One region of the Priestia sp. 10L35 genome, then DNA from elsewhere that is predicted to be linked to it. Evidence: riboswitches for the same ligand, from Rfam matches in the RefSeq annotation. Region 1 holds a riboswitch; each other region holds the start of a gene.

Region 1 (10,661 bases):
TTTCCCCGGCTTTAGGATAAAAAACTCTTTCCTTCTCATAATAAAAAAGAATAGAGTCCTTAGTCACTGTTGAAAGGAGAACACGATGATAAAACTTGTGTTGATTCGGCACGGACAAAGCGTGTGGAATCTTGAAAATAAATTTACAGGCTGGACGGATGTAGATCTTTCTAAAAATGGATTGCAAGAAGCGCGAGAAGCTGGAAAAGTACTAAAGAAAAACGAATATACTTTTGATATTGCCTATACTTCTGTTTTAAAACGATCCATTCGCACTCTATGGATTGTCTTACATCAAATGGACTTCATGTGGATTCCCGTATATAAATCTTGGAGGCTGAATGAACGGCACTACGGGGCTCTTCAAGGTTTGAACAAAGAAGAAACCGCAAAAAAATTTGGAGAAGAGCAAGTGCATTTGTGGAGAAGGTCGATGAACGAACGCCCTCCTGCTTTAGAGACAACAGATATTCGTTATGAAGCTTCTAACCCTAAGTATAAGGAATTAGCTAAGGGACAATTTCCTGTAACGGAAAACTTAGCCGATACAGAAAAGCGGGTTCTAGAATACTGGGACGAAACTATTGCTCCTTCTATTAAAGCTGGAAAAAAGGTTATTATTTCCGCTCACGGTAATACGATTAGGGCTCTAATGCAGTACTTGGATAACATTTCGCCTGATGGCATTGCGAACTTGAATATTCCTACAAGCGTGCCGCTTGTTTATGAGCTTGATGATAATTTAAAGCCCCTTAGACATTATTATTTAGGCATCGATGGAGAGATTCCTACCCATATTCCTTCTTCATAAAAAACGTGCCTAGATTGTAGGCACGTTTTTTTATATGTTTGAACGAAAGTATTTTCCATACGCCCAGTGATTAGTAGGACCGTGTCCGGAACCAATTTCAAGCGTGTGCTTAATCGCATAGTGAACAAAATCCGAGGCAGTTTGAACTGCTTCAACCACGCTTTTGCCTTTCGCTAGTTCAGCTGTGACGCAAGCAGCAAACGTGCATCCCGTTCCATGTGTATGCTTTGTATTCATCTTTTCATGCGTGATTTCAACGTACTTATGACCATCATACACTATATCAATCATATCTTGATGAGATTGATCATGTCCGCCTTTAATTACCACGTGCTTTACACCTAGCTCATGAATCTGTTTTGCCGCTTCTTTTCGGTCTTCGATCGTGTGAATTTCTTTACCCGTGATGACTTCCGCCTCCGGTATGTTCGGCGTAATGACTTCACAAAGAGGCAACAATTCTTTTAGAGCCTGTACGGCTTCACTTTGAAGAAGAGACTGACCGCCTTTTGCAATCATAACGGGATCAACTACAACATTTTGCAGTCCGTACTGTTTGATTTTACGAGCCACTGCGTAAATAATATCAGCACTGAACAACATACCTGTCTTCACTGCATTAGGAAATAAGTCAGTGGCAATTGAATCTAACTGAGTTTCAACTGCTTCTACTTCTAAAGGATAAACTCCTTGAACGCCAACTGTATTTTGTGCGGTCACAGCTGTAATAACAGACATGCCAAAAACGTCACGCTCTTGAAATGTTTTTAAATCTGCTTGAATGCCTGCTCCTCCACCGCTGTCTGATCCAGCAATGGTTAATGCTTTTGGTACTGTCATGCTTGAAACCTCCATCTCTTTCTTACCCAATATACCGATGATAAAGTGACTTTGCTTCTACTATATCGTTTGTTCCATGGACAAAGACGCGCCCATCTTGAAACATAACTAAACGGTAATCATCTACATAAAAAGAAAGCAGATACGGATTCTGTTCAATTTTATATCCTTTTTCTTTTAATCGTTCACCTAAAGACTGCAGCGGCTGCTTGGCTGATTTGCCCGGACGGATTTGTACCGTGTTTCTTCCGCATAGCACAGCTGTTTTCGTTTGATTTTCATATTGTAAAAAGGGATACGTTTGTTCACTGCCGCATGAGCGGCAAGCAGATTTGCGAAACACGTTCACATTGATGCTCGTATACTCATTTTTCCATACGTCAAACGAAACAAGTTCCCTCCTGAGCGCATTCCAGTCTCCGACTAATATTTTTAACACTTCTGTTACTTGATGAGCGACTACCATTTGGACAGCAGGACTAATAATCCCCACTGTATCACATGTTAACCCTCCAAGCGGTACAGATTCAAGCAAACAGGATAAACACGGTGTTTCACTTGGTATGATAGTATAACTAATTCCATAACTTCCTACACATGCTCCGTAAATCCAAGGAATATCATATTTTTGTGATAAATCATTCATTACAAGGCGTGTGTCAAAATTATCGGTTGCATCAATCATAACATCTACCCCCTCAACAAGCTGTTCTAAAACTTGAGGGGTACCGTCTGCTACGTGCGCTTCTACTTTTACATCGTGATTAATATCGTGAAGCCGTTTTTTAGCGGCAATTGCTTTTGGAATTCTTTTATCAGCATCTTTTTCACTATACAATTGCTGCCGCTGAAGGTTGCTCCATTCTACATAGTCCCGGTCAATGAGCGTTATTTTCTTTATCCCCGCTCGCGCAAGGGCCTCCGCGTTCCCTGTTCCAAGAGCACCTGCTCCTACAATCAGAACATGCTTTTCTTGAATTTGCTGCTGTCCGCCTTTTCCAATAGGTTGAAACAATTCTTGGCGGGAATAACGATTAATCAACCGATACTCATCCCTTCTGTTGGACTGCTTGCCGTTGCATATTGTTTCTTTTCAATACGTCCTGCTTCAAATGCTGCTCGTCCTGCTTCAATCGCTAACTTCATAGCACGAGCCATTTTCACAGGATCTTTTGCTCCTGAAACAGCTGTATTTAATAACACACCATCTGCTCCTAACTCCATAGCTTGAGCTGCGTCTGAAGCCGTTCCAATACCTGCATCTACAATTACTGGAACAGTTGATTGTTCAATGATAAAACGCATGTTCAACGGATTAATAATACCTTGACCTGAACCGATAGGCGAAGCTCCTGGCATAATGGCATGTACGCCTAACTCCTCTAAACGACGCGCAAGTAAAACATCATCTGATGTGTAAGGTAAAACGGTAAAGCCCTCTTTTAACAGTTCTTCACTGGCTTTTAATGTTTCAACTGGATCAGGAAGCAGCGTTTTATCACATCCAATTACTTCTACTTTCACCATGTCACAAAGTCCAGAAGCCTTTGCTAATTTAGCAATACGTACGGCCTCTTCTGCATTTTTTGCTCCAGCAGTGTTAGGCAAAAGAGTGAAACGCTTCACATCAAGCGCTTCTAATAAATTAGGCTGATTTTGATCAAAAATATCCATTCGTCTCACAGCAAATGTTAAAATTTCTGTTTCTGACTCTTCTACCGCTTGACGCTGAGTCGTAAAGTCCGGAAATTTCCCTGTCCCTAATAATAAACGTGAATTAAATGTATATTGTCCAATTTTTAACATACTCTTCATCCTCCTCCGACAAATGAAACAACTTCTAATATATCGCCATCTTTTAAGCATGCATCGCTATGTTCTTCTTTTTGCAAAATGTTCTTGTTTAGCTCAACAATTACCACTCGTTCATGCAGGTTCTGAGCCTGCAACAAGTGCTCGACCGTTTCAATTTCATCTCCAAAAGTAACGGTCTTACCATTAATGATTAGATTCAATGAACTCCCTCCATTACTCTTGTTAGCTGAAATGATGTAAAAAATGAATGATTCAGCTTTTTCCCTAACAAAGCATCAGCCATAATTTTTCCAGTTGCAGCACTTAATAAAATACCGTTTCGGTAGTGGCCAAACGCCATGTGTAGATTCGCTATTTCAGGATGCTCTCCTAAATAAGGCCAGCCATCATTTGTTTGCGGACGAAGACCAGCCCATGCTTTTTCAAATGTGGCTTCTTTAATAGCCGGCAGAAGCGCAGAAGCTTTATTCAGCAAAAATTGAATACCTTGTGCAGAAACCGTCTTGGTAAAATCATGCTGTAGCTTAGTTGCCCCGATTACGATTCTTCCACCAGTCTTAGGCACTAAGTAAAAACCTTCATCTAAAAAAATCGTTTTAGAAAGCAGCGGCTTATGACTTTGAAGAGCAATACACTCCCCTTTTACGGGAAACACCTGACCTACATGTTCAGAAGAAATAAAGCGTTTAGCCCATGAGCCTGCTGCAATAACTACTTTTTCTCCATAAAAAGAGCCTTTGGACGTCTGTACACCTTTTACTGTTTCATTTTCCATAATAAGAGAATGAACGTCACAGTATTCGAATACATCTGCTCCGTGATACAAGGCTCCATGAGCAAGAGCTTGCGTTAACTTAGCCGGAGCTAGCTGGCCGTCTCCCGGTATTGTAATGGCTCCGTATATGTCTGGAGAGAGCCCGGGTTCTAACAAACGCGCTTCTTTTACATCGATCCATCTTACATGTTCATCCCACCGGTGGTGCTGAGCGGCTTTTTTCTTTAATACGTGTGCATCTTCTTCTGTTACAGCGACTTTTAATAAGCCTTTTTGAATGAGCTCTACATCGATGGCCGTTTTTTCTTTTAGTTCCTTCACCAGTTCAGGAAACATGCTTCTGCTCTTAATAGCAAGGTCTAAAAGAGGACCTTCTTCATCAATTTCAGCTTGAGCACCTAAAATACCAGCGGCTGCACTTGAAGCTTCACAACCAATTTGATTGCGTTCAAGAATAGCTACTGACGCTCCTTGTTTTGACAAATGATAAGCGATAGAAGAGCTGATTATACCTCCTCCGATTAACAGTACATCATAATGCTGCTTCATTTTCTCCACCTCCAGATGTCCATATATGAGAATATTGTTTAATCGCTTTGAGGGGATCTTGCGCAAGCATGACACCAGACATCACAGCTATACCGTGTGCTCCTGTTTGAAGCACCTCTTTGGCATTTACAGGTGTAATTCCTCCAATGGCAATAACCGGTATCTGCACAGCGTCTACTACTTCTTTTAGTGCTGCTATCCCTCGACTTTTTAATCCTTTTTTTGAATGTGTTGAATAAATATGTCCGTATAGAATGTAGTGAGCACCATCTTTTTCAGCTTCTAAAGCCTCTTCCACAGAGTGAACTGATTTTCCGACAATAAGAGAAGGAAATGCGTCTATAACAACCGAAACGTCTAAACTATGATAGGCAAGCTGTACGCCTTTTGCTTTTAAAGCATGCGCTACATCAACTCGGTCATTCAAAATAATTTTAGAGCGACAAAATGGCAGGCTTTCTAGTAAACATTGAATCTGCTTTGCCGTTTTCTCTTTTTCTCTAATATGAACGGCGCCCGCAAAAGGCGCGATAGCCGTTAAAATTTTTTGAAGCTCTTCGATTGGCTGCTTATCTGTTGTAATGACATGAAATTTAGGAATATCCACATGATCGAAACCTTTCTATTCAGAATAAAGAGAAATTTCAATCACCTCATCTTGTGTAGAGGGTTTTATTACATACAAAAAACCACTCTACAACGTAGAGTGGTTAGCATGCATCGTTATGTAAACATGATCACCACTTCCCTACGCTGGTCCAAACCAGATCAGGTTCAAAGGGTCCGAAATACATTCGTCTCAGCTTCAAAAAGCTCCCCTAGTGATTGCTATTTATTGATTTTGTTTTCGCACTTAAAATTATAACACAACTAGATGTAAATACAATATCTCTTTATGCTCTTACAGCTCTCTTCTTTTTATAGATGTATCTTTTAAGCTTCTTTAGTAAGTAAGAGGCCCGGCGCACCGCATCATTCTGCTTTTTATATGGTTAGTAATCGGTATAGTCGTCAAATTCTTCTTTGTCTTTTTCCTTTTTCCGATCCCATATAAACAGCAGGAGTAACATAATAAAAGTTAGAATATAAAAACCGTAAAAAATAAATGCCGCGACAACATTTATAAATAAAAATAAAAAACCGATGATCTGACCTGCAACAGCTACAATCAACAAAATGTATTTCCAAACTTCTGCTTTTCTATCCATTCTCTACTTCTCCGTCTTTTTGTTTTTCCCTACTAGAAACGTTCTCTTTACTTAAATAAAAACGTTCCTGCCAGTAAACCGACTGTAAATAAACCAACTGTTCCAAATGCTGAAATCCCCACATACGCCAACATTTTTCGATAAGATTTTTCTCGAATTAACTGTACGGTTTCCACACTGAACGTTGAAAAAGTGGTAAAGGCACCAAAAAACCCAATGCCAATCATTAAAAATATTGAATCATCATAAGCATGACTCGGAACCTTTCCATAATAACTACCGTAAAAAAGACCAAGGCCAAACGCACCGAGCAAGTTTACAAACAGCATTGATACTGGAAAAGGAGGGTTTGAAACTATTTTTGTAACTTTTAAACCCAAAAGATAACGGCATATCCCTCCAGCTGCCCCGCCAAGTGCCAAGCTCACTATGCTCATTTACTTCACCTCATGTACTTTCACTAAATTTTCCCCTGCCGCTTCACCGCATAGATAGCCTGCTAAAGCAAGAAGGATTCCACCTACTAAAGAGACAATTACATAAATGGCTCCCCAAAATAAATGGTGCTGAGTGAGAGAAATGACGTCTCCTGCAAACGTTGAATACGTTGTAAAACCGCCGCACACGCCAACTCCTAGTCCAAGCTTTATCCATTCTTTTGGCTTTTTCCACACAAAAAATCCTGTTAATAGGCCTAGTATGAAGCTTCCTAATAGGTTTTCAATTACCGTTCCTATTGGATAGCCCGTGTATAATAAGGAAAGATTCAGCAAATAACGTGCATATGTACCAGCGATAGCACCAAAGGCAATTGAGATTAAGTTTATGGCTTTCATCATATCGCTCCGTTTCATAAATTCTTCTTTAAGTGTACCATAAGGAATTTATTTCTACCTTAACATTTAACTATATGTTTATTGCACCAAAAGTCATGAAAAAATGAAAGAGAAAATCGTCGCATGAAACTTCCTTTTTACTCCTCAAATCTCCCTTAAAAATCCACTTAATCCAAATTTTAAAATCTTTCTGTATCCTTATGACAAACCGTGTATAGAAGGTATATTTCCCTTATTTTAAGTCACATTAATCGTATAAGTTTTTTTTGTTGACTTTTGCTGTGTTCTTGTTTAGTATCACAGAGTATCATTTCCTATCAGAATACTAGGGGGTTTAGAAAATGAAGAAATTTGCTGCACTTTTGTCGCTACTATTAGCTTTCACAGTTGTGCTTGCCGCATGCGGTTCTAGCTCAAAAAATGAAGCAAACAATGGAGACAATAAATCTTCACAAGAGGATTTATATAATAAAGTGAAAAAAGATGGCGTATTAACAATTGGAACTGAAGGTACATACCCTCCGTTCACTTTTCATGATGACAAACAAAAGCTAACTGGGTTTGATGTAGAATTGGCTCAAGAAGTAGCTAAACGTCTTGGCGTAAAAGCTGAGTTCAAAGAAACACAGTGGGATGGCATGTTTGCCGGATTAGATGCTAAACGCTTTGACATGATTGCTAACGAAGTGGGTATTCGTGAAGATCGTCAAAAGAAATACGATTTCTCTGATCCATACATCCAGTCAGGCGCTGTATTAATTGTTCGTAAAGACGAAAAAGATATCAAATCATTTAAAGATTTAAAAGGAAAAAAATCAGCACAGTCATTAACAAGTAACTATAAAGACATGGCTCAATCTTATGGTGCAAACATTACGAGTGCTGAAGGTTTTGCTCAAGCAGTAGAACTAATGAGCGCAAACCGTGTTGATGCTACAATCAACGATAAATTATCGTTCCTTGACTATAAGAAAAAGCACCCTAACGCACCTATCAAAATCGCGGATGAAAAATCCGATGGTGCTGCAAGCGGCTTTATGTTTAGAAAAGACAGCGGTAAGTTAGTGGATGAAGTAAACAAAGCATTGAAAGATATGAAAAAAGACGGAACATACGCAAAAATTTCTAAGAAATGGTTTGGCGAAGATGTTTCTCCTAAATAATATTTTTCCTGATGGAGAGCGATTGAATCAATTGATTTCAATCGCTCAATCATCTCTCTTACCAATGCTAAAGGGAGCTATTCAATATTCTATTCCACTAACATTAATAAGCTTTGCCATAGGCATTGTGTTAGCTGTTTTAACAGCACTTGCTCGCTTGTCGTCAAGTAAGGTATTAAACATGATTGCACGTGTATATGTCTCAATTATTCGTGGAACGCCTTTGCTTGTGCAATTATTTATCATTTTCTACGGATTACCTAACTTAGATATAACAATTGATCCATTTATCTCTGCTGTTATTGGATTTTCATTAAGTGTAGGTGCTTATGCATCTGAAATTATCCGAGCAGCAATTCAATCTATTCCTAAAGGACAGTGGGAAGCTGGCTACTCACTTGGTATGACCTATTCCCAAGCGTTAAGACGGATTATCTTACCGCAAGCAGCACGTGTATCGATTCCGCCATTATCTAACTCTTTTATTAGTCTTATTAAAGACACGTCACTTGCATCGCTTATTCTTGTTTCTGAAATGTTCCGTCAAGCTCAAGAAATTGCTTCAACTAACTATGAGTTTTTACTTCTTTATAGTGAAGCAGCGCTCTTGTACTGGATTATGTGCACAATCTTATCCATTATCCAAGGACGCATTGAAATAAGACTAGATCGTTACGTATCTAAATAACCGTTTCAAGTAGCTAAAGGAGTTTTTTATATGATTAATATCAAAAATTTGCATAAATCATTCGGTGATTTGCAAGTATTAAAAGGGATTGATTTGGAAGTTGAACAGGGCAAGGTAATTGTATTAATCGGCCCTTCTGGATCCGGTAAAACAACTTTTTTACGTTGCTTAAATCTGTTAGAAATCCCAACAGACGGTACGATTGAACTTGATAAAAAAAGCATGAATTTTACCAAGCCTGTTCGTAAAAAAGACATTACTTCATTTCGAAGCCTAACAGGTATGGTCTTTCAAAACTATAACTTATTTCCTCATAAAACTGCACTTGAAAATGTTATGGAAGGTCCTGTAATTGTAAAAGGTGTTTCCACTCAAGAAGCAGAAAAAAGAGGGAAAGAATTATTAACACGAGTTGGCTTAGGAGACAAGCTCGACTTTTATCCTTTCCAGCTGTCTGGCGGACAACAACAGCGCGTTGGCATCGCCAGAGCAATGGCGATGGATCCAAAAGTTATGCTGTTTGATGAGCCTACTTCAGCTCTTGATCCTGAGCTTGTAGGAGACGTTCTTCAAGCCATGAAAGACTTGGCAAAAGAAGGAATGACGATGGTGGTGGTAACTCACGAAATGCGCTTTGCCCGTGAAGTAGCGGATGAAGTTATTTTTATGGATCAAGGCGTCATTATGGAAAGAGGGACACCAGATAAAATATTTTCAAATCCTCAACAAGAGCGGACACGTCAATTCTTGAATATGATTCATTAAAAAGGTTGCACACTTTCATGTGCAACCTTTTTCTTTATTTGGCTACTGCTTTTTTCATCAAATCTGTAATGTACGTAAAGAATGCTTCAGCTGTGACATCATATACGACATCTACAGGTCGTCCCTCTTCGGAAATTTCTGTTCTTCCTTGGCTCGGTGTTTCTGTATGCACAATACTCGAAACGGTTTTTACCTTCACAAGTGTTGAATTCCCTGTAAATGCTGTTGTGAGTACATCCCACAAATAATATGTTGAATTGGTTTCAACGTGTACAAGCGGCGGGCAAGCCGCGTAGCACTGCCCTACAAAGTCTACTCCTTCATATCTTCGAAGTGAAGCCCACATTTGACGAATAGCGGGCGTTAAGGGAACTTGATTCGTGCTTTCTAAAGCAACCATCTCAATTTTAATTTTGCTTTTCCATACTTTCGCTACTGCTTCTGGATCCCAAAAAGCATTCCACTCCGCCGTTCCATCATGTTCGGGCTCTTGCACGTTTCCTACTTCTTGAAATGTACCGCCCATCCATACTAACTTGTCAATTTTCTTTTCTATTTCCGGCGCTTTTTCCAATGCTCTTGCTAAATCTGTTAACGGTCCTGTAAACAATAAAGTTGTTTTCCCGGCTGTGTGCTGCAATGTCTCGATTAAATGATCATGAGCAGGGAGCTGATTTATTTTTGTTTGTACTTCCCCTTTTTCATTTAAAATCGGCAGTGCATCTACATAAAACGTATGCATGCGCCACTCCTTTGGAAATGGATTCATACCGCGTGAAGTAGATTTAGCGACCTCAATATCATAACTTCCAAAACGATCAATAATCTTTTGGCTTGCGCTGATACCTGGCTCTAGATATCCGTCAGCGGGAATAACAGATACCCCTGTTACCTTTACATCATCCATTTTCAGCAGTAAAAAAAGCGATACTAAATCATCAATGCCTGCATCATGGTTAAAATATATGTTTGTGCTCATTTCTCTTCTCCTCTTTTCTATGTATTGCTAACTAATAGCTATACCGCTATTTTATAATGAAATAATCTCTTTCGTAATCAAAGTATTAGGAACTTCTTTTACTATTTTCTATAATGGGTATAGAAATAAGGTAGTCTATGTATAGATATATACATCTCATTATAGAAAGGAGAAATAAAATGGAGCAATCATTTTCAGCATTAATCGTAGATAAAAAAAGTGAAGAGCAAGT
Region 2 (10,661 bases), on a different contig from region 1:
TAGCTGGGCAGTAATCGTTACTGTAGTACCCAATAAGCTTAAACCTAATGTTGTACTAAAATAAGCTGCGATGGCTGTAAGAGTGCCATCTCTAGGAACTGAAAATGCAAAGTTAAGAAGTGTCCCGCTTGCCCCGGTAAGATCAATTGTTCCTCCAACGATAGAAACTCCTGAAACAGAGTTTCCAAATCCTATAAGTCCATTGGTCCCAACTAGCCCCCCTACAATAGTAGTAACGGTTATAGTTGTACCTGATGCATAGGGAATCATCGCACCTCCAATGGCAATTCCCGTAGCTCCAGTGACGCCGGTAGCCCCAGTAACACCGGTAGCCCCAGTGACGCCGGTAGCCCCAGTAACACCGGTAGCCCCAGTGACACCGGTAGCTCCGGTAACACCGGTAGCCCCAGTGACACCGGTAGCCCCAGTGACACCGGTAGCCCCAGTAACGCCGGTAGCTCCGGTAACGCCGGTAGCCCCAGTAACACCGGTAGCTCCGGTAACGCCGGTAGCCCCGGTAGCCCCAGTAACACCGGTAGCCCCAGTGACACCGGTAGCCCCAGTAACACCGGTAGCCCCAGTGACACCGGTAGCCCCAGTGACACCGGTAGCTCCGGTAACGCCGGTAGCTCCGGTTATTCCGTTGCAAAAACAGCTACCGATTGGTCTAGAATTGCAGCATTTGTCGTCCATTTTGATTACCTCTTTTAATTTATATTGAAAGAAAGGTTATTTATTATAACGTATTCAGTAAGTTTATTTATATTAAGAGCATAGGTTTATTTAAATGGGCTTTATGTAATTGCAGATAAGGTGGTAGTCACTGCAAAATTAATATTCTGCAGTGATTTTAAACAACTTAATTTAATGTATATCTTACTACAATATCTAGGTTAGCTTTTGCTGATGCGGTTTCAGGTGGGATTGGACCTGTAATAGAAATAGATCCTAAATTATCAACAGTTCTTAGTAAAGATTCACCTGGAGCAATTTCAAGATCAGGACCTATAATGTCTGTTCCTGCTGCATTTGTAACAGTTACTGTAAAAGCGACTGTTCCAGTGTTGCGTAGAACAAAAGAAGCGACCACTGACTCGTTTATGGCTTGGTAAACAACAACTGTATTATCAGGAGCAGCGGCAGGAGCAATTGTAAACTGAGTACATAATTGATCCTTCACGTATTCCGTTTGGTTAAAACAATTTCCCAAAATCGCTGAGTTACTATCTGAGTTACATCCCATTTATTTCACACCTTCTTTTATTTTTTATAGTTTATAAAATGAGAAAACTATTTTTTGGTGCATGTTCACGGGACTTTATTCATATTTAAATTAAAATAAACATAATGTAAATATAAAAATATAAATGAGGTGGGAGTATGGCTGAATCCCCACTTAATCATAGGCATATTGCGATTTCAACACCTGTCGTACAAGATTGGATCCAAACATCATCGGAGATCAAATTTCAAGAAGAATTTCAAGAAGGGGTTCCTGCAGAAGATATAATTTGTAGTGATTTTTACGTTAATCGATTCCAAAATTCTAACTATATACTTTGGAGAGCAGACAACATATCTGGAATTAGTTGTACACTTAATCTTACCATAGATAAGTTAAATACAAACAAGCTGCTATTGGATATTAATGAAGGAGAAAGATTTATTATTCTTCGCAAAGGAGCTCATACTTTAACGCTTAGTAACGTCTTTAGTATTTCAATTCAAAAGCAAAAAGGAGATATGTACAAAGGTAAATGTAGTATTCAATTAAATTATCTTCTTCCCGCTAGTGAAATTGATTTTTCACATAAACCAGTATGCCACCTAGTAAAAGACAAAATAAAGTATACAGAAGTTTCGGCTGTTAACAACCGTAAAAGTCGCATGGTACAAATTGATGATAAAACTGTCACGTTAAAAAATGTTCATATTCTTATTGAAGGCTTTATAGAAGTAAAACTAAAAAAACAAAACGGTACTTTTTTTTCAACACATGTATATTTTGACGAGATTCTTTCAGTATGGTTGTGTTTGTCTGAAAATAGTAAAGTTGAGTGTGAATTGGCAAGTTCTCATTGCGAATGTTTTGTGTTTAAAAAGCAACAAAAAAGAAACTACAGTTTTTTTGCTATTGTATCGCTTTGTTTGAATGTTATCGCAACAGAGGATGCCGTGATCTGTATTAACAGTAAAGATCTTCAAAGTAGAGATGAAATTTAATCCATATGTAAGATGTTGAATAGTCTCATTAACGCTCAAAAACAGTAAAACGGTTGCAAATAAAAAAGGTTAATAGTAAACTTTAAACGTAACAAGAATAGTATGGGAGCTTGCGCGGGGCAGGCTGAGAGTACAGGGACGCCTGTTGACCATTTGAACCTGTTGGATAATGCCAGCGCAGGGAATGTGAGTACATACCAAAGCACTTTGCGCATGCAAGGTGCTTTTTTGTCTTTTTTGCAGTGTTAAAACTAAATGAAAAGAGTGAAAAAACATGGATATTAGTAAAATTTCAGCTCAATTAGAGAAAGTAAGAGACATAAGTCCGCTTGTTCATAATATTACGAATGTTGTGGTAACCAACTTTACAGCAAATGGACTGCTTGCACTAGGAGCTTCACCTGTTATGGCTTATGCGAAAGAAGAAGTGGCTGACATGGCACGAATCGCCGGAGCGCTTGTCTTAAATATGGGTACACTGACGGCTCAGGAAGTAGAAGCGATGAGAATAGCAGGAAAATCAGCAAATGAAAATGGCGTGCCGGTTATTTTCGATCCTGTAGGAGCCGGAGCGACACCGTTTCGTACAGAAGTAGCACGTCAGCTTGTAGAAGAATTAAATATGGCAGTTATTCGTGGTAACGCTGCTGAAGTTGCGAATGTAGTAGGCGAGTCATGGCTCATTAAAGGCGTTGATTCATTAGAAGGGCAAGGAGACGTCATTGAACTTGCTGAGAAAGCAGCGAACAAATTAGATACGGTGATTGTTATCACGGGTAAACAAGATGTAATCACAGATGGAAACAAAACGTATACAGTAGACAACGGTCACCCGTTATTTACGAAAGTGACGGGGACTGGATGTCTGCTGACATCAATTATAGGAGCTTTCGCTGCTGTAGAAAAAGAATATGTCGAGGCAAGCGTTGCTGCTTTAAGTTTTTACGGAGTGGCGGGTGAAATCGCCGCAGAGAAAAAAGGTGAAGAAGGGCCGGGAAGCTTTCAAATTGAGCTGTTAAATCAGCTTCATCTTTTATCTGGGCAGGATATTGAATCATATGCAAGAGTACATCAACGTTAAAAGGAGCCGGAAAATGACAAATGAAGAAATCAAAAAGTTGCTGCAAGTTTATTTTATAATGGGCAGCAATAACTGTACAAAAGATCCGAGAGAAGTGTTGAAAGAAGCAATTGAAGGCGGAGTTACTGTGTTTCAATTCCGTGAAAAAGGCGAAGGTGCCCTAACAGGAGAAGCGAAATATCAGCTGGCGAAGGAACTTCAGCAAATTTGTCAGCAGCACAGCGTTCCTTTTGTTGTGAATGATGATCTTGACTTAGCGATCCGCTTACAAGCAGATGGCGTTCATATTGGACAAGAAGATGAAAAAGCTCATATTGTTCGAGAGAAAATAGGAAAAGGAATTGTAGGCGTCTCTGTTCATAATGTACAAGAGCTGCAGCAAGCGATAAAAGACGGGGCAGATTATGTAGGAATGGGACCTGTTTTTCCTACTTCTACAAAAAAAGACGCAAAAGCAGTGCAAGGTACAAAGTTAATTGAAGAAGTGCGAAACCAGAATATTGACTTTCCAATTGTAGGAATCGGCGGGATCACGCCTGAAAATGCCAAACAAGTAGTAGAAGCAGGTGCAGATGGCGTTTCTATTATTACCGCGATTAGCTTAGCAGCGTCTCCAAAAGAAAAAGCAGCTCAATTGAAAGAAGCGGTAGGAAAATAAAAAAAGCGCACAGTGTGCGCTTTTTTATTATAGCTGAACAGTTTGAGGAGTTTCTTCGCCTTCATTCATAAAGCGAATTTCGTTCGGCGTAATTTCAAGAACAACATACTCAGGGTCATTTGGACCGTCAAACCATTCTTTCATGTGATCATTCCATATACGCCCTTTTAATTGATCACCAGTACGAAGAACAGCTGTACCAGATAATTCTAAGTATTGATCGCCATATCCTTCGCCGCTGTAGCCCAATAGTACGTGCACGTTCGGATTGGCTTCGATTTCCTCTGCCTTATGTGTATTGATATTTGTTGGTGTGTAAAGAGCGATACCATCTTCATCGCTAAAGAATGTCATATAGCGAGAGTGGGGTTTGTTGTTTACAACTGTGGCTAATGTTCCTACACGATTTCCTTCTAATACTTCGTTTACTTTTTTAGCAATTTTTTGTTCATTCATTTTATCCATCTCCTTTATTACTTTTTATGTTCCTCAATCGAAGATAAATAAAACATACATGTCTAAAAAAAATATAAGTTAACAATAAAATAATTATGTAAACTATTAAAATGAAAAATAAAAAAAGCTAGCTACAGCTAACTAAAAAATAAGCCCGCACTGCCGTAACCCTAAGTGTCTTAAATACCCAGATCTACTAGGTGGGTGCCCTCATAGCCGGGTTTAGCGTCCCAAGAAGGGCGTGCTATCTGCAGCTAAATTTTGAGCTCCCTTTTAACACTCAAAGGTTTAAGACAACATGAGTATACGCACAGCGCAGGTATGTATAACAAATGTAAATAAAATGCCGATATATAAATGTTTTCTAATTAATCAACTTTCATCGTACAAGAAATGATTATAACGGAATAATGAATGGAACGCAAGACTTTTATTTAAAGTTTTTCTTCTCTAACATCTTGGCGGGGAAACAGCAACAAAATAAGAAAAGGGCCCGCAACTGGAATGAAACATAAAAGAAGGTAAGGGCGGGATGCTATCCTTTCTTTTGTCATAACGGAGTAAGAAAGCCACGTTAAAACAAAAAAATCAGCGGTCATCACGCTAACAAGCTGTGACTGCATAAAAGCATCTCCATAAGCTTTTATTGAACCTAAGGATAGTCCGTATGCGTAACCTGCAATCGTGAGCGCTAAGCATAATCCAATCCATAGACGAGAAGAAATGATAGCAATGAAACGTGAAGGAATACGCGAACATGTTCGAACTTTTTGTCCTTTCCAATGATAATAGAACAAAAGAGAAAAAGCTCCAAGCGCAAATGATAGAAGAGAAAATGGCCATCCAGGCAGTTTGTATGTATCTTTTTTACAGATCATTACCATAAACAATACTGGGAAAAGTCCTAAAAAAGAGAATACCATAACCACGAGCGGATCTACCTGTTGAAAATTTCCTGTGATAAGATTTTTAAACAGCAAATCATTACCGGCGCTTGCTCCTGGAGCTAGCAGCAAGGCGTATAGTACAAGCATAGCCCATACAATGATATACATATTCTCAACTCCTTTTACTTGTTTTAGTGTACAAAAACCATTTCAGTATATTTCCCCGTCTTGTGACGAAGGGAAACGCTTGAAACTCTTCTTTAATTAGGTGTAATATTACACTAAAGAAATGTACGTGTATAGAAAGAAAGGGCTGTGAAAATGAATAAACAAGAAGTAATTAAATCAGTATCGGATAAAATACGATTAATTCGTTTAGAAAGAAACTATTCACAAGACAGAATGGCTGAAGTCATTGGTATTTCTAAAAAAACATTGGTTCAAATTGAAAAAGGGCGCACAGAAGCAGGGTGGACGACCACTGTTGCAGTATGCGGTTTGTTTGGTGACAGTGAAATCCTTCAATCGGTTTTAGGAGACGTTCCTTTAGAAGTAGTAGAAATCATTGCTCATAACGGCGTATCTTCTCCAAAAGATAAAACGCTCGGAGGAAGAGTATGGTGGAAAGAAATTCAAAAAGAAGGCTTTTTTCGTCTGCAGCAAAATATGATTAGTCAGCACTATCGCATTTTAGATGACCAAGACTATCGATGGTTTAGTTCATTTGATAAAAGCGAAGCGGTAAAAAGGTTTGAACAATTAACGAATGAATAAAAAGAGGCCGGGACATAACAAAATCACTGCATATATGAAACCTACGTTCACTCTATCCATAAAAAAATCCGAACGAATTTGATTCTCCATCAAGAGTCTTGATTTATCGTTCGGATTTTTCTTCCACTGCTATACTTTTGTCTCAGCCACTACTGATTCATTAACGTACCTGATGAGGGACGACTGAACCAATTCCATAGCTCTACATCTCCAAGTGACGCATATGTGATTGACGGATCATTCTTTAATTTCAGAAGCTTTTTTGTAGGCCCTGTAATCACAACGCCGTACACACCGACGCCGTGTTTTTTTACATAAGAATATCGCTGCTTTAGCAACAGATCGGAATGGTCTAGCTGACGAACTTTTTGGACCGTTTCTTCATTATCGGCTAATAATTTCATCATATTTAAAACATTCGACTTGCTAGTAGAGTGGGTTTGATTTCCTTTGTGATCGTAAGGTAAGTCTAAAAACTCTGGAAAGCCAAATGTTGATGTTAAGTCAATTAATGGCTCATCTTTTGTGCTTGTTTTTTGTTCGTGCCCTGTATTAAGCGCGTACCAAGAGGTAGAAAAATCACGGCTGTCGATGGCGTTCATTTTTTGCTGAACTTCTTTTAGCGAATACGTATCATCAAAAGAAATAGCCACTTCGCTTACCGTTCCTTTTGGTAGATTTTCTAACGCTTTCCATGTTTCGTTTGTCCATTCCTTATACTCTTTTGCATGCAGCTTTAGTTTTTTGGGATCAGGATAGACAAAAGAAAGGTTAAGGTCGTATTTGCCGCCGGAAAATTCTTTTTCTACACCGCTTGTTTTATCAAACAGCTGATGAAATGTAAACGTCCCAATGGCCTGCTCCTCACGTCCAATTTGCTTATAAGCTTCCATTTGCGACTGCATGCGGAAAAAGGACTGTGTATCAGAAGTGGTTTCACGTATATGAACGTTCGGAAAAGCAGATTCGATAGCCGCTTGATTCACGCTGTTTATGTATTCGGTTTTTGATTGATGATAATATACAATAGATAAAAAGCTGCCGATTATCCATAGCAGAACGACAGAGCCAATGACAGTTGTCACATTTGAAAGGCGCTGCTTCCATTTGGCGATATAAATGGACTTTTTAACTTTTTTATTATCCAACATCGTATCGTCACTTAGTGAAGTAGCTGATGAAGTTGGCGATAACAGTTCATCTTCAGTTAGCAAGTGCTCCAAATGAGCCGAGCATGCTTCACAATTTTCCGTATGTTCTTCAAGTGCTTCTGCTTCTTTGTCTGTCAAAGTGCCGTTTTTATATTTTTCCCATTGATGCTTCATATCTTGACAGCTCATCCGTCCTCTTCCTTTCTTTTTTTCAATTGTTGACGACCACGATACAAGTCCATTTTCACTTTTGACAGAGTATAGCCAGTCATTTCTGCAATCTCTTCATATGTGAAGCCGTGATAATCTCGTAACAGTACAATATTCTGCTTAGCCGGAGGCAAAGCAGATACATCAGAAAGCCAGCCGTCGATTTCACTTTGAATCATCACTTGTTCTTCAGCACTTGGCTGAGGAGTAAAGTGCCATTCTTCTATTTCGACAGTAGGGCGTTTTTTTTCTTTTCGATACCAGTCAATAAAGGCGTGATAAGCAATTTTGAACAGCCAAGGCTTCACTTCTTCGCCTTTATATGTTTCTAAGTGTAAAAGTGCCCGGTAAAAGGTCTCCTGCATTAAATCTTCCGCTGATTCTTTTCTGCGAGTAAGAGAGAGAAGATAGCGCAGCAAATCATGCATGTGCTGTTTATAAATGTGTTCAAAGTTATGCTGTTGTGCCATTTTCTCCCCCTTTCATTTAATCAACGCAATTTGTGGATAAAAGTTTCGGTTTTTTTATCAAAAATCGTATGTAATAGATAAAAGATGCTTAAAATACGATATATAGCTTATCATACTAAAAAGAAAACCATATGAAATTCGACATAATTCCATGTAATTTGTCATTTTTTTAAAAAACTAAAGGGTAATTGGTGTTCGAAGGAAACAGAAAATGTTATGATAGAACAAGGATGTGCTCTTACAAAAAACAGCTACATACATAATAAAAAATACAGCGTTTGTTTGCAAAATAAAAATGGACAAACACATGGTGTTTAACCATGGATGTTTGTGGGAAAATAAACTAAGTATTTTCAACAAAAAGTAAATTAAATTGTGTTTTCACTTATAAAAAACACGGTAAATTGGAAAAGGTGGGGTCATGATGGACGTAGAAAATACACAAGGTACAGAAGAACAAGCACCTAAAGTCAAAGCAGCTAAAGTTGGCGATACCATTCAGCCAAAAAAAGGCGACTATAAAGGATTTAAAGGAATTGTTATGGTAGTGCGAGACAATTCGGTTATCGTAGATTTTGGGAAAGATGCTGAAACGGGCGAATCCATGAAAACAGTCGTTAATCATAAAAACTATAAAATCGTAAAAAAGTAGGTGAATAACCTACTTTTTTTTACTGAATATATGTTTAAAGACTGCGGTTTTTCTATCGGAAACCTTAGAGAAAAGCGTAGGTAAAGCAATTCTTTGAGAAGAAGAATGTTTTTTAGTAAACTATAGAAAGTATGCAGAAAGAAAGGATTTTTGTTATGTCAATTCAACTATCACAATTATCATTACCACAAGAGGTTCTTTCGCTTTTAGCGAATCGTAAATATGAAAACTTGTCCGATGCTGATCAGCTATTAATTGGAAAAGGCGGCTATACAGCAGAAGAAGCAGATATTTTAGAAGATGCTATTATTGCCTTGTCACTAGGGAAAAACGTACTTTTAAAAGGACCAACAGGTTCAGGTAAAACAAAGCTTGCTGAAACGCTGTCGTATTTATTTTCTCAGCCGATGCATAGCGTTAACTGCTCGGTTGACTTAGATGCAGAAGCGCTGCTTGGTTTTAAAACAATTGCTGAACAAGAAGGGAAAACAGGTATTGAGTTTGTGGAAGGACCTGTTATTCAGGCAATGAAAAAAGGGCATTTATTATATATTGATGAAATTAATATGGCTAAACCTGAAACACTTCCTATTTTAAATGGGGTTCTTGATTACCGAAAAATGATTACGAACCCATTCACTGGAGATGTAGTACGCGGTCAGCAAACGTTCGGCGTAGTAGCGGCTATTAATGAGGGGTATGTTGGTACCGTTCCATTAAACGAAGCGTTAAAAAATCGTTTTGTTGTTATTGAAGTGCCGTATATTCAAGGAGGCAGCTTAAAGCAAGTTCTGATGTCTCAGTCTCAGTTAAAAGACGAAAAATTAATTGATAAATTTGTTACGCTCTCTGCGGATTTAATTACTCAAGTTCAAAGCGGCCATGTATCAGAAGAAGCTGCGTCTATTCGTGCGCTTATCGATACGTGTGATTTAGCTCTTTATATGCCGCCTCTTCGCGCGATTAGACGCGGTATTATTGAAAAGCTAGAAGATGAAAGGGAAAAAGCCGCCATTCAAAATATTGCTGAAACATTATTTGAGTAAGGAGTGGCGCTATGCGATTTATTAAATTTAACGACAAAAATGTAGATTCCTTTCTCTATATGGAGCTGGCAGATTTAACGAAAACATTAACAAAAAATGATGAAATTGAAGTAGAGTATCGCGTTTCTTCTTATTATGATCCTGTACACGGCATTATTTATCTCAGTCACTTTTGGGATAACCGTCCAGAAGAAGACAAAGTGTACGGCTTAAAAAGTGATGTATTTTTAAGAAGTATTGGAAGCTATAAGCATTCAAACTTCAAAGAAATTAATGCATATTTAAAGAAAATAAATAAAACCTCGGTACCTGGCTTAGCTAAGCAGCTGTTTATGCTGTTTGAAGATATTCGTTTAGAAGAAGTATGCAAACGCGAACGCCCTGGAACGAAAAAAGCCTTCGCCGTCAGAAGACAGCTCTATAGAAAATATTTTGCTACACAAATGAGCGCAAATCTAACAAAAAGCGTGTATACGGATGCACTTTTTAACGGCATCTACTTGCTATTGACGGCTGAAAATCCATTTGAAGAAATTCCTTCAATGAGTGAATCGATTAATTTAGCGATGCCTTTTATCCGCAGACAGCTAACAAATGTATATGAAGCTAAAACAACAAAAGATGTATCGCGCATCTGTCTTGAACTTGTAGATGTCTTTGATGATATTGTTGAAAAAGATATGCTTAATACTTATTTCTTCTTGGCTGAACTTCAGTATGATCAGTTAGAAGAAGGGTTAACATTTGAAGATCTAAAACGCAAAGATTCATTAGTGAACGATGATATTTTAGAGCATGAAAAAGACGGAGATGAAGACATTCACGAAGAGAAAATGGAAATGTGGCATCGAGAGACAAGCGAAGCGACGCAAAGTTTTCTACAGTTTGATATGGATCAAGGCTCAAAAACAGACATGCTAGGCGATGGTGTTCGTGAAGGCGACGATGGAGATCAAGCAATGGGCATGGTGCAAGGGTCTTCTCAAAAAACATCGCGGAACGATTATTCTCAAATCGAAGCCATGGAGCAAACGCATCCGGAAAAAGACGGGG
Region 3 (10,661 bases), on a different contig from region 1:
CAGATAGCCATCTAGCAGCTACACTTATCGCAAATGCAAGTAAAGACGATGTAGTTGTGGGCATCTCTTTTTCAGGGGAGACTCCTGAAGTAAGCAATGTCTTATCTTTAGCTAAAAATCGCGGAGTAAAGACGATTAGCTTAACCAAGTACGGACAGTCTACCGTTTCGTCTTTAGCTGATATTTGTTTGTATACGTCTTATTCTCAAGAAGCGCCGTTTCGAAGCGCAGCTACATCGTCTCGTTTAGCCCAGCTTTATGTGATTGATGTGTTATTTTTAAGTATTGCAGCGCAGCAGTATGACCAGACGATTGAGTATATTGATAAAACAAGGGATGCCATTCAGTTTTTGAAAACTAAGAAATAAAAAAAGAAAACGATTACAAAAGAGGGTTTTGTGGTCTGTTTCCTCAGTACCGTGTCCATCTAAGAGGAAAATACAAAGGGGGATTAACATGTCTGTAGATAATCATCAATTAGCAAAGGTTATTTTGGAGATGCTTGGGGGAGCATCAAATATTGAAGCGTATACGCATTGTATGACTCGGCTGCGCGTGACTGTAAAAGATGATTCAATTGTAAAAAAGGCAGATATACGAAAGCTTGAAGGCGTACTTGGATTAGTTGAAGAAGAAACGCTGCAAATCATTATTGGTCCTGGAAAAGTAAACAAAGTAACAGAGGAATTTGGAAAGTTAATTGATGAATCTGGCGGTATTAATTTAGAAAATCGTGCGGCTCAGCGGAAATCGGAGCTGAAAGAAAAAAATGCAACGCCGTTTAAGCTCTTGCTTCGCCGAATTGCGAGTATTTTTATTCCGTTAATACCTGCTCTTGTAGCATCTGGACTTATCACCGGAGTGACAAAAGCAGCTGTTCAAGCGAAGTGGCTTCCGGCAGATTCACAGATTGCTATTCTTTTAACCGTTATCGGAAGCGGTTTATTTGCTTATCTTGGTATTTTAGTAGGTATTAATGCGGCAAAAGAATTTGGTGGTTCGCCGGCTCTAGGAGGCTTAGCCGGTATTTTAGTCATTAATCCTACCGTAGCTGATATTAAACTTTTTGGTGAAGCACTTTTGCCGGGACGGGGCGGCTTAATAGGCGTATTGCTTGCAGCAATCTTTATGGCCGTAGTGGAAAAACGAGTGCGTAAATTTGTCCCTCAGTCACTGGATATTATTATTACACCGACCGTTACGGTGTTAATTACAGGCATTATTACGTATGTAGTGTTCATGCCAATCGGAGGTTTGATTTCAGATGGAATCACAAAAGGCCTTTTAGGAGTTTTAGAGGTTGGAGGAGTTGTAGCAGGCTTTGTTTTAGGAGCAACGTTCTTGCCGCTTGTCATTACAGGACTGCATCAAGGTCTTACTCCTGTTCATTTAGAGCTTATCAATTCAATTGGAGATGATCCGCTTCTTCCTATACTAGCAATGGGCGGAGCCGGTCAGGTAGGTGCTGCTTTTGCTATTTATATCAAAACGAAGAAAAAACGTTTAAAGCGAGCAATTGGAGGCGCTCTTCCTTCAGGGCTGCTTGGAATCGGAGAGCCGCTTATTTTTGGAGTCACACTTCCTTTAGGGCGTCCATTCTTAACCGCTTGTCTCGGAGCTGGAATCGGCGGAGCGTTTCAGGCGCACTTTCATATTGCAACTGTAGCGGTGGGGGTATCAGGTTTACCGCTTACGTTTTTAGTTCATGCGCATCAAATTCTTCTTTATTTACTTGGATTAGTTGTTGCTTATGCAGCAGGCTTTGTTTGTACCTATTTCTTTGGATTTAACGATGAAATGGCGAGGGAGTTTGAATGATCGGTATTTCGTTTTATTTAAATGATAGTGATGCCCCCGAAAAATTAATAGAAGCGAGTGAGTGCGGGGTTACACGTGCATTCACTTCGCTTCACATTCCAGAAGAAAAAGGGGATTTGGCTGAACGGGCAAAAGAATTGCTTCATGTGGCTAGAGATTGTGGAATAAGCGTGTATGCAGACGTATCTAAGCATACGCCAGTTCATTTAGGTATTGAAAGCCTTATGTCGCTATCTTCACTTGGCGTATCTGGTATTAGACTAGACGATGGCTTTAGCGCAGAAGAAACTCTTTCGCTTGCGAATGAATTTTATATTGCTGTTAATGCAAGTACGTTATCCAAACAAGAAATTGAAGCACTCTTATCTGCAGGTCTTCATCATCATCAGCTACTTGCATGGCATAATTTTTATCCGCGGCCTGAAACAGGGCTTGAAGAAACGTTTTTTCAACAGCAGACAGATTTATTTAATGAACTTCGTATTCCAGTCTGCGCTTATATTCCTGGAGAAGACGAAAAAAGAGGCCCTATTTATCAAGGTCTTCCTACTAGAGAAAAAGACCGTAATAGATGTCCTTTTACCTCTGCAGTAGATTTATACGGATGCGGAGTAGCAGAGGTTTATATTGGAGATCCATGCGCCGGTTCAAGTTTATTAAAGCGTTTGGTTCAATATCAAGAAAGCCGTATTATTCCGCTGCGCATTCGTTCACCTCATATAGAGGGAACATACAGCGTGCGTCCGGATGTATCAAAAGACGTTCTGCGTTTAGTTGATACTCGATCTGTAAAACCAGTACCGCCATTTCATACAGTAGAGCGCAGAATGGGAGCAATTACAATGGACAATGGTGGCTACGGACGTTACAGAGGAGAGGTTCAAATAGCTAAAACGAATTTGCCTGCAAATGCTAATGTGAATGTGATTGGGTATGTAATAGAAGAAGATCATGAGCTGCTTTCGTTAGTGAGACCGGGGCAAAAACTTGAGCTTGTCACTGTCTAAATGGAAAAACCGCGTATTTTTAAAAAAGCCGCTAACTAGTAAGCTTATAAAAGTAAAGAGCACACACTGCTTAAAAAAGGTGTGTGCTTTTTATTTTACTAAAAAGGAAACTATTTTCATTGCTGAATCATGAACCTTTCTATTGAATAAAACGCTTTACTATGATAAAACTATTACAGGTAAACATATGATAATCGTTTAATTTTATAGAGATACAACGCCACTAGGGGTGCTTTCTAAGCTGAGAGAGACGAGAAGTCTTAACCCTTATAACCTGAACTAGGTAATACTAGCGTAGGAAAGAGGTATTGTAATGGATGTTTTGTATGGTATTTCCTTACGAACTCGTTATAATAATTTTTTGTATATAAACAAAAACACTTCTTTCCTGCGAAAGAAGTGTTTTTTTATGCGTAAAGGAAGGTGTCATACATGGAAGAAACAATTGATTTGATTGTCAAACAGGTAGAGGAGCGCAAAGGGGAGCTAATCCAGTTAGTAAAAACGCTTGTTTCATATAAAACGCCGGCGCCTCCTGCACGAAATTCTCATGAAGCGCAGCGTTACGTAGCAGATTTCCTTAAAAACTGCGGTTTTTCCATCGATATGTGGGACTTATATTCCAACGATCCCATCGTAGTAGGTACGTTAAAAGGACAAAAATCAGCTGACTATCAAAGCTTGATTATTAACGGGCATATGGATGTTGCTGAGGTACAAGAAAATGAAAAGTGGGGGACAAATCCGTTTGAAGCTGTGGTAAAAGACAATATGATAATCGGACGCGGAGTTGCTGATATGAAAGGCGGCTTGGCAGGAGCATTATTTGCAGTGCAGCTTTTAACGGAAGCAGGAATTGAACTGCCGGGAGACTTGATTTTTGAATCCGTTGTAGGAGAAGAAGTGGGAGAAGCAGGTACGCTGCAATGCTGTCAGAAAGGATATACAGCTGACTTTGCGCTTGTAGCCGATACGAGTGATTTACATATTCAAGGTCAAGGCGGAGTAATCACAGGATGGATTACGATAAAAAGCAGCAAAACCTATCATGACGGTACACGCCGAAGCATGATTCATGCTGGAGGAGGGCTGTTAGCTGCGAGCGCTATCGAAAAGATGGCAAAAGTGATCGGAGGGCTACAAGAATTGGAGCGCCACTGGGCTGTTACAAAGAGCTATCCAGGATTTTTGCCAGGAACAAACACGATTAACCCAGCAGTAATCGAAGGCGGAAGGCATGCTGCGTTTATTGCAGATGAATGCAGGCTGTGGATCACCGTTCACTATTATCCTAATGAATCATACGACCAAGTATCAAAAGAAGTGGAAGAATACATTTTAGCTATTGCAAAAGCAGATCCATGGTTAAAAGATAATCTGCCAACCTTTGAATGGGGAGGCACATCAATGATTGAAGACAGAGGAGAAATCTTTCCGTCATTAGAAATTGATGAAGGTCATGCAGGAGTGCAGCTGCTTGCACATACTCACGAACAAATTGAAGGGAAAAAGCCCCCAATCGATGTGTCAACTAGCGTAACAGATGGCGGTTGGCTAGCTGATGCGGGAATTCCGGCAGCTATTTATGGTCCGGGAAATTTAGCAAATGCACATGCTGTGAATGAACAATTAGATATGAATCAGCTTATTCAATATACAAAAGTGATGGTGCAGTTCATTTATACGTGGCTGCATACGCATAAGGAGTGATCATCATGAAATTTAGTGAACGATTATACGAAAAGCTGCAGCCTATTTGGCGTCAAAATCATAATCATCCCTTTGTACAGGGAATGGGAGACGGAACGCTTGAAAAGGAGAAGTTTCGCTTTTACATGATTCAAGATTACCTTTACCTAATTGATTATGCTAAATTATTTGCGATTGGAGCCATGAAAGCTACCGATGTTCAAACGATGGGGAAATTTGCTGCACTTTTGGATTCTACATTAAACGAAGAAATGAGCCTGCACCGTGAGTATGCCAAGAAATTTGAAATCAGCGAAAAAGAATTAGAAAAAGCGCAGCCATCTCCTACAACGCTTGCATACACACACTATATGCTGCACGTTGGTCAAAGCGGAACATTAGCTGAATTAGTGGCGGCTCTTTTGCCTTGTATGTGGAGCTATTGGGAAATAGGAAAAGAACTCAGTGAAAAGCCCGGAGCTAACAATGAGTTTTATCGTGAGTGGATTGAAATGTATAGCTCAGAAGAATTTGGAGAACTAGCGACATGGTGTATTAATTTATTCGACTCACTTACTGAAGACAAATCAGAAGCGGAGTTAGAAAAGCTCGAAGAAATTTTCTTAAATACAACGCGTTTTGAGTATATGTTCTGGGATATGGCTTATAACGAAGCGATGTGGCCAATTCATGAATAAGTCTGTGTTATCTTTTCAAAACGTCAGTTTTACGTACAAAAATGGTGATCAACCGATTTTAACATCATTAAACTTAGACGTGAAAGAAGGCGAGTTTGTCAGTATAGTTGGAGCGAGCGGTTCTGGGAAAAGTACGTTGTTTCGTCTCATTACAGGTCTTGAACAGCAGAGTGAAGGCGATATCGTGATTAACGGACAGTCTTATGAAAAGCGGCTTGGAAAAGTAGGCTACATGCCGCAGCAAGATTTGCTTCTTCCGTGGCGCACGATTTTAGACAATGCAGCGCTGCCGCTTGAGCTTCACAATGTGTCAAAAGCAAGTGCTCATAGGCAAGTATCTCAGCTGCTCGAAGAGTTTGGTTTAAAAGGGTATGAAAATCGTTTTCCAAGTGATTTATCTGGAGGGATGAAGCAGCGTGTTTCTTTTCTGCGAACTGTATTAAGCGGTTCTAACGTACTGCTTTTAGATGAGCCTTTCAGTGCGCTTGATGCCATTACGCGTTTGTCGATGCAAGAATGGCTGCTTGAACAATGGCAAAAGCGTAAGCACACCATCTTATTTATCACTCATGACGTAAACGAAGCGCTTTTTTTATCAGATCGTATTTTTATCTTTTCAGACAAGCCGGTAAGTCATCTTGAAGAGATTCAAGTGCCGCTTAGCAGACCTCGAACGCAAAAAGATTTGAATCAACAGCGTGTGCTTGACGTAAAAGATTATTTAATTGAACAGCTTAGATCGAAGGTGAACACATGAAAAAGTACGGAGCTTCAGTGATATTAGTAGTCATTTTACTGGTTGCTTGGGAAATTGGAGCACGCATTGTAAACTATCCGTTTATTTTACCAACGCCCACCGGTATTTTAACGAAGCTTTGGGATTTGCGAATGGATTTATTGTTTAAGCATTTACCAGCTACGTTATCTATTGTCGTAATTGGGCTGGTTATATCCGTTGTGCTAGGGGTTCTGCTGGCCGTGTGGATGAATTGGAGCTCGCTTATTGAGCGTGCTTTCTATCCGCTTATTATTGCGTCACAAATGATTCCGACCATTGCCATTGCTCCTGTATTTGTTCTCTGGTTTGGCTACTCCATTTGGAGCAAAGTGATTGTGACCGTATTAATTACGTTTTTTCCCATTACCGTTAGCACGTTTGACGGGCTTCGTTCCACAAACAAAGAGTTAAAAGAACTCATGTTAACGATGGGAGCAACAAAAAAAGATATTTTCTTTAAGTTGAACATTCCTTCTGCACTGCCTCATTTTTATTCAGGGCTCAAAGTAGCGGTTACCTTTAGTATAATAGGTGCTGCCATTGGCGAATGGTTAGGTGCACAAGCAGGCTTAGGATATTTCAGTCGTCGTATGATGACACAGTTTGATGCAGCTGGTGTATTTGCACCAATTGTAATTTTATCTGCGCTTGGTATTTTATTCTTTATTATTGTAGTAGGTTTTGAAAAACGTTCATTAAAGTGGAGGAAAACAGAATGAAAAAATGGTTTGTAATTGGCTTAAGCCTGATGCTTGTTTTGATGCTCGCTGCTTGTGGTCAGAACAAGGAAAATAAAGCTGGTGACAGTAAAAAATTAAAAGACGTTACAATTATGCTTGATTGGTATCCAAATGCAGTGCACAGCTTCATTTACGCTGCACAAGAAAAAGGATATTTCAAAAAAGAAGGGCTGAATGTAAAAGTACAGTTTCCTGCTAATCCAACAGACTCGCTTAATTTAGCAGCTGCGGGGAAAGTTACGCTCGGCCTTTATTATCAGCCTGATGTAGCAATGGCACGAGCAAATGAAGATGTGCCGGTAAAGTCGGTAGGAGCAATCGTAAGGTCTCCGTTAAACCGAGTTGTGGCGCTGAAAGATAGCGGTATTACGCGTCCTAAAGATTTAGAAGGAAAAGTAGTAGGCTACAGCGGAACACCATTAAGCGAGTCTGTTCTAAAGAAAATGGTGAAAAGCGATGGAGGAGATCCGAATAAAGTCAAACTAGTAGACGTAGGATTTGAGTTAAATTCATCGCTGATTAGTAAAAAAGTAGATGCCGTAATAGGGGCATATATTAATCATGAAGTACCATTGCTTCACAAAAAAGGATACAAAACGGTTGACATTGATCCTTCGGATTACGGCGTACCATCTTACTATGAGCTAGTGGCAGTTACTGGGGATCAAACATGGGCAAAAGATTCTGATACGATTAAAGCGTTTTGGCGTGCTGCGACAAAAGGATATGAGTACACAGAGAAGCATCCAAAAGAATCACTTCAAATTCTATTAGATAACCAAGATAAATCAAACTTCCCTCTTGAAAAAGACGTGGAAACAAAAAGTTTAAATATTTTACTTCCGAAAATGAAGTCTGAACACGGATTTGGCAGTCAAACGAAAGAATCATGGCAGTCAAATGTGGACTGGTTAAAAGAGTCAGGATTAATTAAGAAAAAGCCAAATGTAGATGAAATGTTTGAGAATATCGGAGAATCTAAGTAAATAATTTAAGACGAATTTAAAAAAACCTTCTTATACTGAACGTAACTTTCTGAACGAGAAAGTGAAAAGGTAAAGGAGGTTTTTTTATGGCTTTTACGATGGTAGATAAGGAAACATGTATTGCTTGCGGAGCATGTGGAGGGAGCGCACCAGATCTTTATGATTATGATTCAGAAGGTCTTGCTTATGCGTTGTTAGATAACAACGAAGGAATAAAAGAGGTTCCTGAACATCAGCAAGATGAGATGATGGAAGCGTACGAAGGATGCCCAACAGACTCGATTAAAGTTGCAGAGCAGCCCTTTTATGGAGATGCAACAAAATTCGAATAGGGTTTTTGAAAAAAGTTAACGATAAAGTACATTTAGTTATGCGATAAATAAATATTTGGTGAAATAGAAAGTTTCAAAACAAAAAAGGTCTTGCCTAGAGCAAGACCTTTTTTTATTCTAAATTTGCATGCTTTCCGTACATTGTATGGGTATCAAGTTCTTTCTTCTCCATGAAGCGAAGAATCAGCGCATCGTAAAAGAGAAGAAGCGTTTGTTCAAACAATGATGCCATAGGCTGTACTGTTTGATAACTGCTTTGTTCTTGATCCTTCGGAGCACCGGGCAGCTTCACGATAAAGTCAGCCAGCTTGCCAAGCGTGGAGTCGGGAGAAATTGTGACTACTCCAACTTTTCCTCCAAGTTCTTTTGCTTTTTGAGCGATAGGAATCAAGCTCTTCGTCTCCCCAGAACCTGATCCGATGATTAATAAATCATCCTGCGTGAAAGTGGACGTCACGGTTTCTCCAATGACATACGCATCAATGCCCATATGCATCATACGCATAGCAAACGACTTGCCCATAAGACCTGAACGGCCTGCTCCAGTGACAAACACTTTTTTAGATGAGATGATGCCATTTACAAGCTGCTCAGCTTCATCATCAGCGATTAGAGCTGTTGTTTGTAAAAGCTCATTCATAACTGTTTTTAAATGTTCGCTCGTCTGCATAGAAAACTCCTTAATTTGTAATAAGCTCTTTCATTTGAGAAGCAACTGATTTTTTATCGTCTTGGCTCGTGATTCCTCCGCCAACGATAACAAGATCAGGCTGTGCTTTTACTACTTCAGGTAAAGATTCTAATTTAATTCCGCCAGCAACGGCTGTTTTTGCATTTTTTACAACGCTTTTAATTGTTACTAAATCTTCAAAAGAGTTTTGACCAACAGCTTGAAGATCGTATCCTGTGTGTACACAGATATAGTCAACGCCAAATTCGTCTAGCTCTTTTGCGCGTCCTTTAATATCTTTTACCCCAATCATATCGACAAGAATTTTTTTACCTTGTTTTTTGGCTTCTTCAACTGCACCTTTGATTGACATATCTTCAGCAACACCTAAGATGGTAATGATGTCTGCTCCAGCTTGAGAAGCTTGCTGTACTTCATAGCCAGCTGCATCCATAATTTTTAGGTCAGCTAATACTTTTAAATTAGGAAATGCTTCTTTAATTTCTTTAACGGCGCGAAGCCCTTCATTGATTACAACGGGCGTACCGATTTCCACGATATCAATATGTTCTTCAACTTCTTTTACTACCTCTTTTGCTTGAGAGATATTAACAAGATCTAATGCTAATTGTAATTCCATTCTACTCCACTCCTTACAGAAATGTATAAATACCTTTTGTGCTTTTTTATATATAAAGCAGCTGGTGTAGTTATTGTACCCCCAGTTTGAGGTTCTTAAAAGTACGCACTTTTCCCACAAATAGTGTGGGGAATGATAGTATACAGAAGTATACTAATGGACATATCAGTCTTGTAACCGCTTAATCTTCATTAAAAATGCGGATGATGTTGAGTAACATCATCCGCATAAAAAAATAAAAACTATGGAATAGAAGGAGTAGTTTCCATCATTTAATCAACGTTTCCGCCTTTTGTTCTTGATTGATCAGCACTGTATCACGGTAATTTTTACCCCAATCATACATGGCTGTCAAAATGGGCATTAAACTTTCTCCTTCTTTTGTAAGTGAGTATTCGACTTTAGGTGGTACGACAGGATAAACTTTACGGTTAACAATTAGATCTTCTTCCAGTTCCCGCAGTTGGTTAACCAGCATACGCGGCGTAATATCAGGAATAAGCGATTTTAGTTCCCCGAACCGTTTTGTTCCTTCACGTCCTAAGTGCCATAGTATCAGCATCTTCCATTTCCCACCGATAATAGCAAGCGTTAATTCTTTTTCACAGTTAAATTCCTTATTAAGCTGGCTCAATTGCTTCACCCCTATGACCAATAGTATAAAATTTATTTTAAAGTACTTCTTATTATACCGGTGCTGACAATCCTTTTACAAAAATCCGGCTTGCGCTTTTCCGTTAAAAAAGGGGAGCTTTTTTAATACATAGTTATTCTTGACTAGTGGGAGCAAAAAGGTGGCCTTTAGTCATGTTTTTTGTGTTCAATTGTTTAAATATAAAAAAAGATGGGAATTCACTCAATAACAATGCTAAAGGAGGCAGTAAAAATGGAAAGAAGCCGATCTGAATTACAAAACCCTGCTTTAAGCAACAGCGCAGGCATTAATAACGACGTAGGAATCAATAACAATCCACAGACAGCTAATAGCACTACTGCTGTTAGCACTGGAAAAAGCTGCAGCAGCAAGCTAGTAAAAGGTGTTGTTGTCGGGGCAGTTGTGGGTGGATGTATAACATTACTTGATAATAAAACTCGCTCATCTGTTAAAAGAAGAGCCGTTACATTAAAGGACTCTTCTGCAAACATGATTAATCAAGTAAAAGAGAACCCTCAAGAAACAAAAGAAAAAATGGTGCAGCAAATGAAAAACGCATCGAATCTTTTAAAAGATGCAATTAATGATGCTAAACATTTGTACGAGCGTGTAAATGAAGATTTCTTTAAGCAAGCAGAAGATGTGAAA

Evidence for each region. Region 1 has a riboswitch for thiamine pyrophosphate ahead of AC1DEF_RS24400 (thiamine phosphate synthase). Riboswitches for the same ligand answer to the same signal wherever they lie in the genome.
Region 2: another riboswitch for thiamine pyrophosphate. It lies ahead of thiM (hydroxyethylthiazole kinase); the one in region 1 lies ahead of AC1DEF_RS24400 (thiamine phosphate synthase).
Region 3: another riboswitch for thiamine pyrophosphate. It lies ahead of AC1DEF_RS19035 (acetylornithine deacetylase); the one in region 1 lies ahead of AC1DEF_RS24400 (thiamine phosphate synthase).

Annotation. Positions count from the first base shown of each region.
Region 1 covers NZ_JBFTKA010000009.1:58,179-68,839, forward strand. Annotated here, with positions in the region: gene gpmA (2,3-diphosphoglycerate-dependent phosphoglycerate mutase) at 86-811, shown strand; gene thiD (bifunctional hydroxymethylpyrimidine kinase/phosphomethylpyrimidine kinase) at 842-1,651, opposite strand; gene AC1DEF_RS24380 (thiazole biosynthesis adenylyltransferase ThiF) at 1,674-2,693, opposite strand; gene AC1DEF_RS24385 (thiazole synthase) at 2,690-3,457, opposite strand; gene thiS (sulfur carrier protein ThiS) at 3,463-3,666, opposite strand; gene thiO (glycine oxidase ThiO) at 3,663-4,790, opposite strand; gene AC1DEF_RS24400 (thiamine phosphate synthase) at 4,774-5,397, opposite strand; TPP riboswitch at 5,519-5,620, opposite strand; gene AC1DEF_RS24405 (hypothetical protein) at 5,783-5,998, opposite strand; gene crcB (fluoride efflux transporter CrcB) at 6,046-6,435, opposite strand; gene AC1DEF_RS24415 (fluoride efflux transporter FluC) at 6,436-6,852, opposite strand; gene AC1DEF_RS24420 (amino acid ABC transporter substrate-binding protein) at 7,176-7,997, shown strand; gene AC1DEF_RS24425 (amino acid ABC transporter permease) at 7,981-8,685, shown strand; gene AC1DEF_RS24430 (amino acid ABC transporter ATP-binding protein) at 8,716-9,450, shown strand; gene AC1DEF_RS24435 (nucleoside hydrolase) at 9,485-10,429, opposite strand; gene AC1DEF_RS24440 (NADPH:quinone oxidoreductase family protein) at 10,609-10,661, shown strand, end outside.
Region 2 covers NZ_JBFTKA010000002.1:642,433-653,093, reverse strand. Annotated here, with positions in the region: partial or broken gene AC1DEF_RS09305 (exosporium glycoprotein BclB-related protein) at 1-660, opposite strand, end outside; gene AC1DEF_RS09300 (S-Ena type endospore appendage) at 860-1,243, opposite strand; gene AC1DEF_RS09295 (S-Ena type endospore appendage) at 1,381-2,223, shown strand; TPP riboswitch at 2,316-2,424, shown strand; gene thiM (hydroxyethylthiazole kinase) at 2,498-3,304, shown strand; gene thiE (thiamine phosphate synthase) at 3,318-3,962, shown strand; gene AC1DEF_RS09280 (pyridoxamine 5'-phosphate oxidase family protein) at 3,990-4,418, opposite strand; RNA gene ssrS (6S RNA) at 4,566-4,743, opposite strand; gene AC1DEF_RS09270 (hypothetical protein) at 4,853-5,473, opposite strand; gene AC1DEF_RS09265 (helix-turn-helix transcriptional regulator) at 5,627-6,079, shown strand; gene AC1DEF_RS09260 (anti-sigma factor) at 6,229-7,419, opposite strand; gene AC1DEF_RS09255 (RNA polymerase sigma factor) at 7,416-7,910, opposite strand; gene AC1DEF_RS09250 (YkvS family protein) at 8,332-8,562, shown strand; gene AC1DEF_RS09245 (AAA family ATPase) at 8,694-9,608, shown strand; gene AC1DEF_RS09240 (vWA domain-containing protein) at 9,620-10,661, shown strand, end outside.
Region 3 covers NZ_JBFTKA010000005.1:144,078-154,738, reverse strand. Annotated here, with positions in the region: gene AC1DEF_RS19050 (MurR/RpiR family transcriptional regulator) at 1-368, shown strand, start outside; gene AC1DEF_RS19045 (PTS transporter subunit EIIC) at 457-1,818, shown strand; gene AC1DEF_RS19040 (MupG family TIM beta-alpha barrel fold protein) at 1,815-2,825, shown strand; TPP riboswitch at 3,041-3,143, shown strand; gene AC1DEF_RS19035 (acetylornithine deacetylase) at 3,258-4,535, shown strand; gene tenA (thiaminase II) at 4,541-5,212, shown strand; gene AC1DEF_RS19025 (ABC transporter ATP-binding protein) at 5,205-5,969, shown strand; gene AC1DEF_RS19020 (ABC transporter permease) at 5,966-6,709, shown strand; gene AC1DEF_RS19015 (ABC transporter substrate-binding protein) at 6,706-7,716, shown strand; gene AC1DEF_RS19010 (ferredoxin) at 7,803-8,048, shown strand; gene hxlB (6-phospho-3-hexuloisomerase) at 8,161-8,718, opposite strand; gene hxlA (3-hexulose-6-phosphate synthase) at 8,729-9,358, opposite strand; gene hxlR (transcriptional activator HxlR) at 9,627-9,992, opposite strand; gene AC1DEF_RS18990 (hypothetical protein) at 10,245-10,661, shown strand, end outside.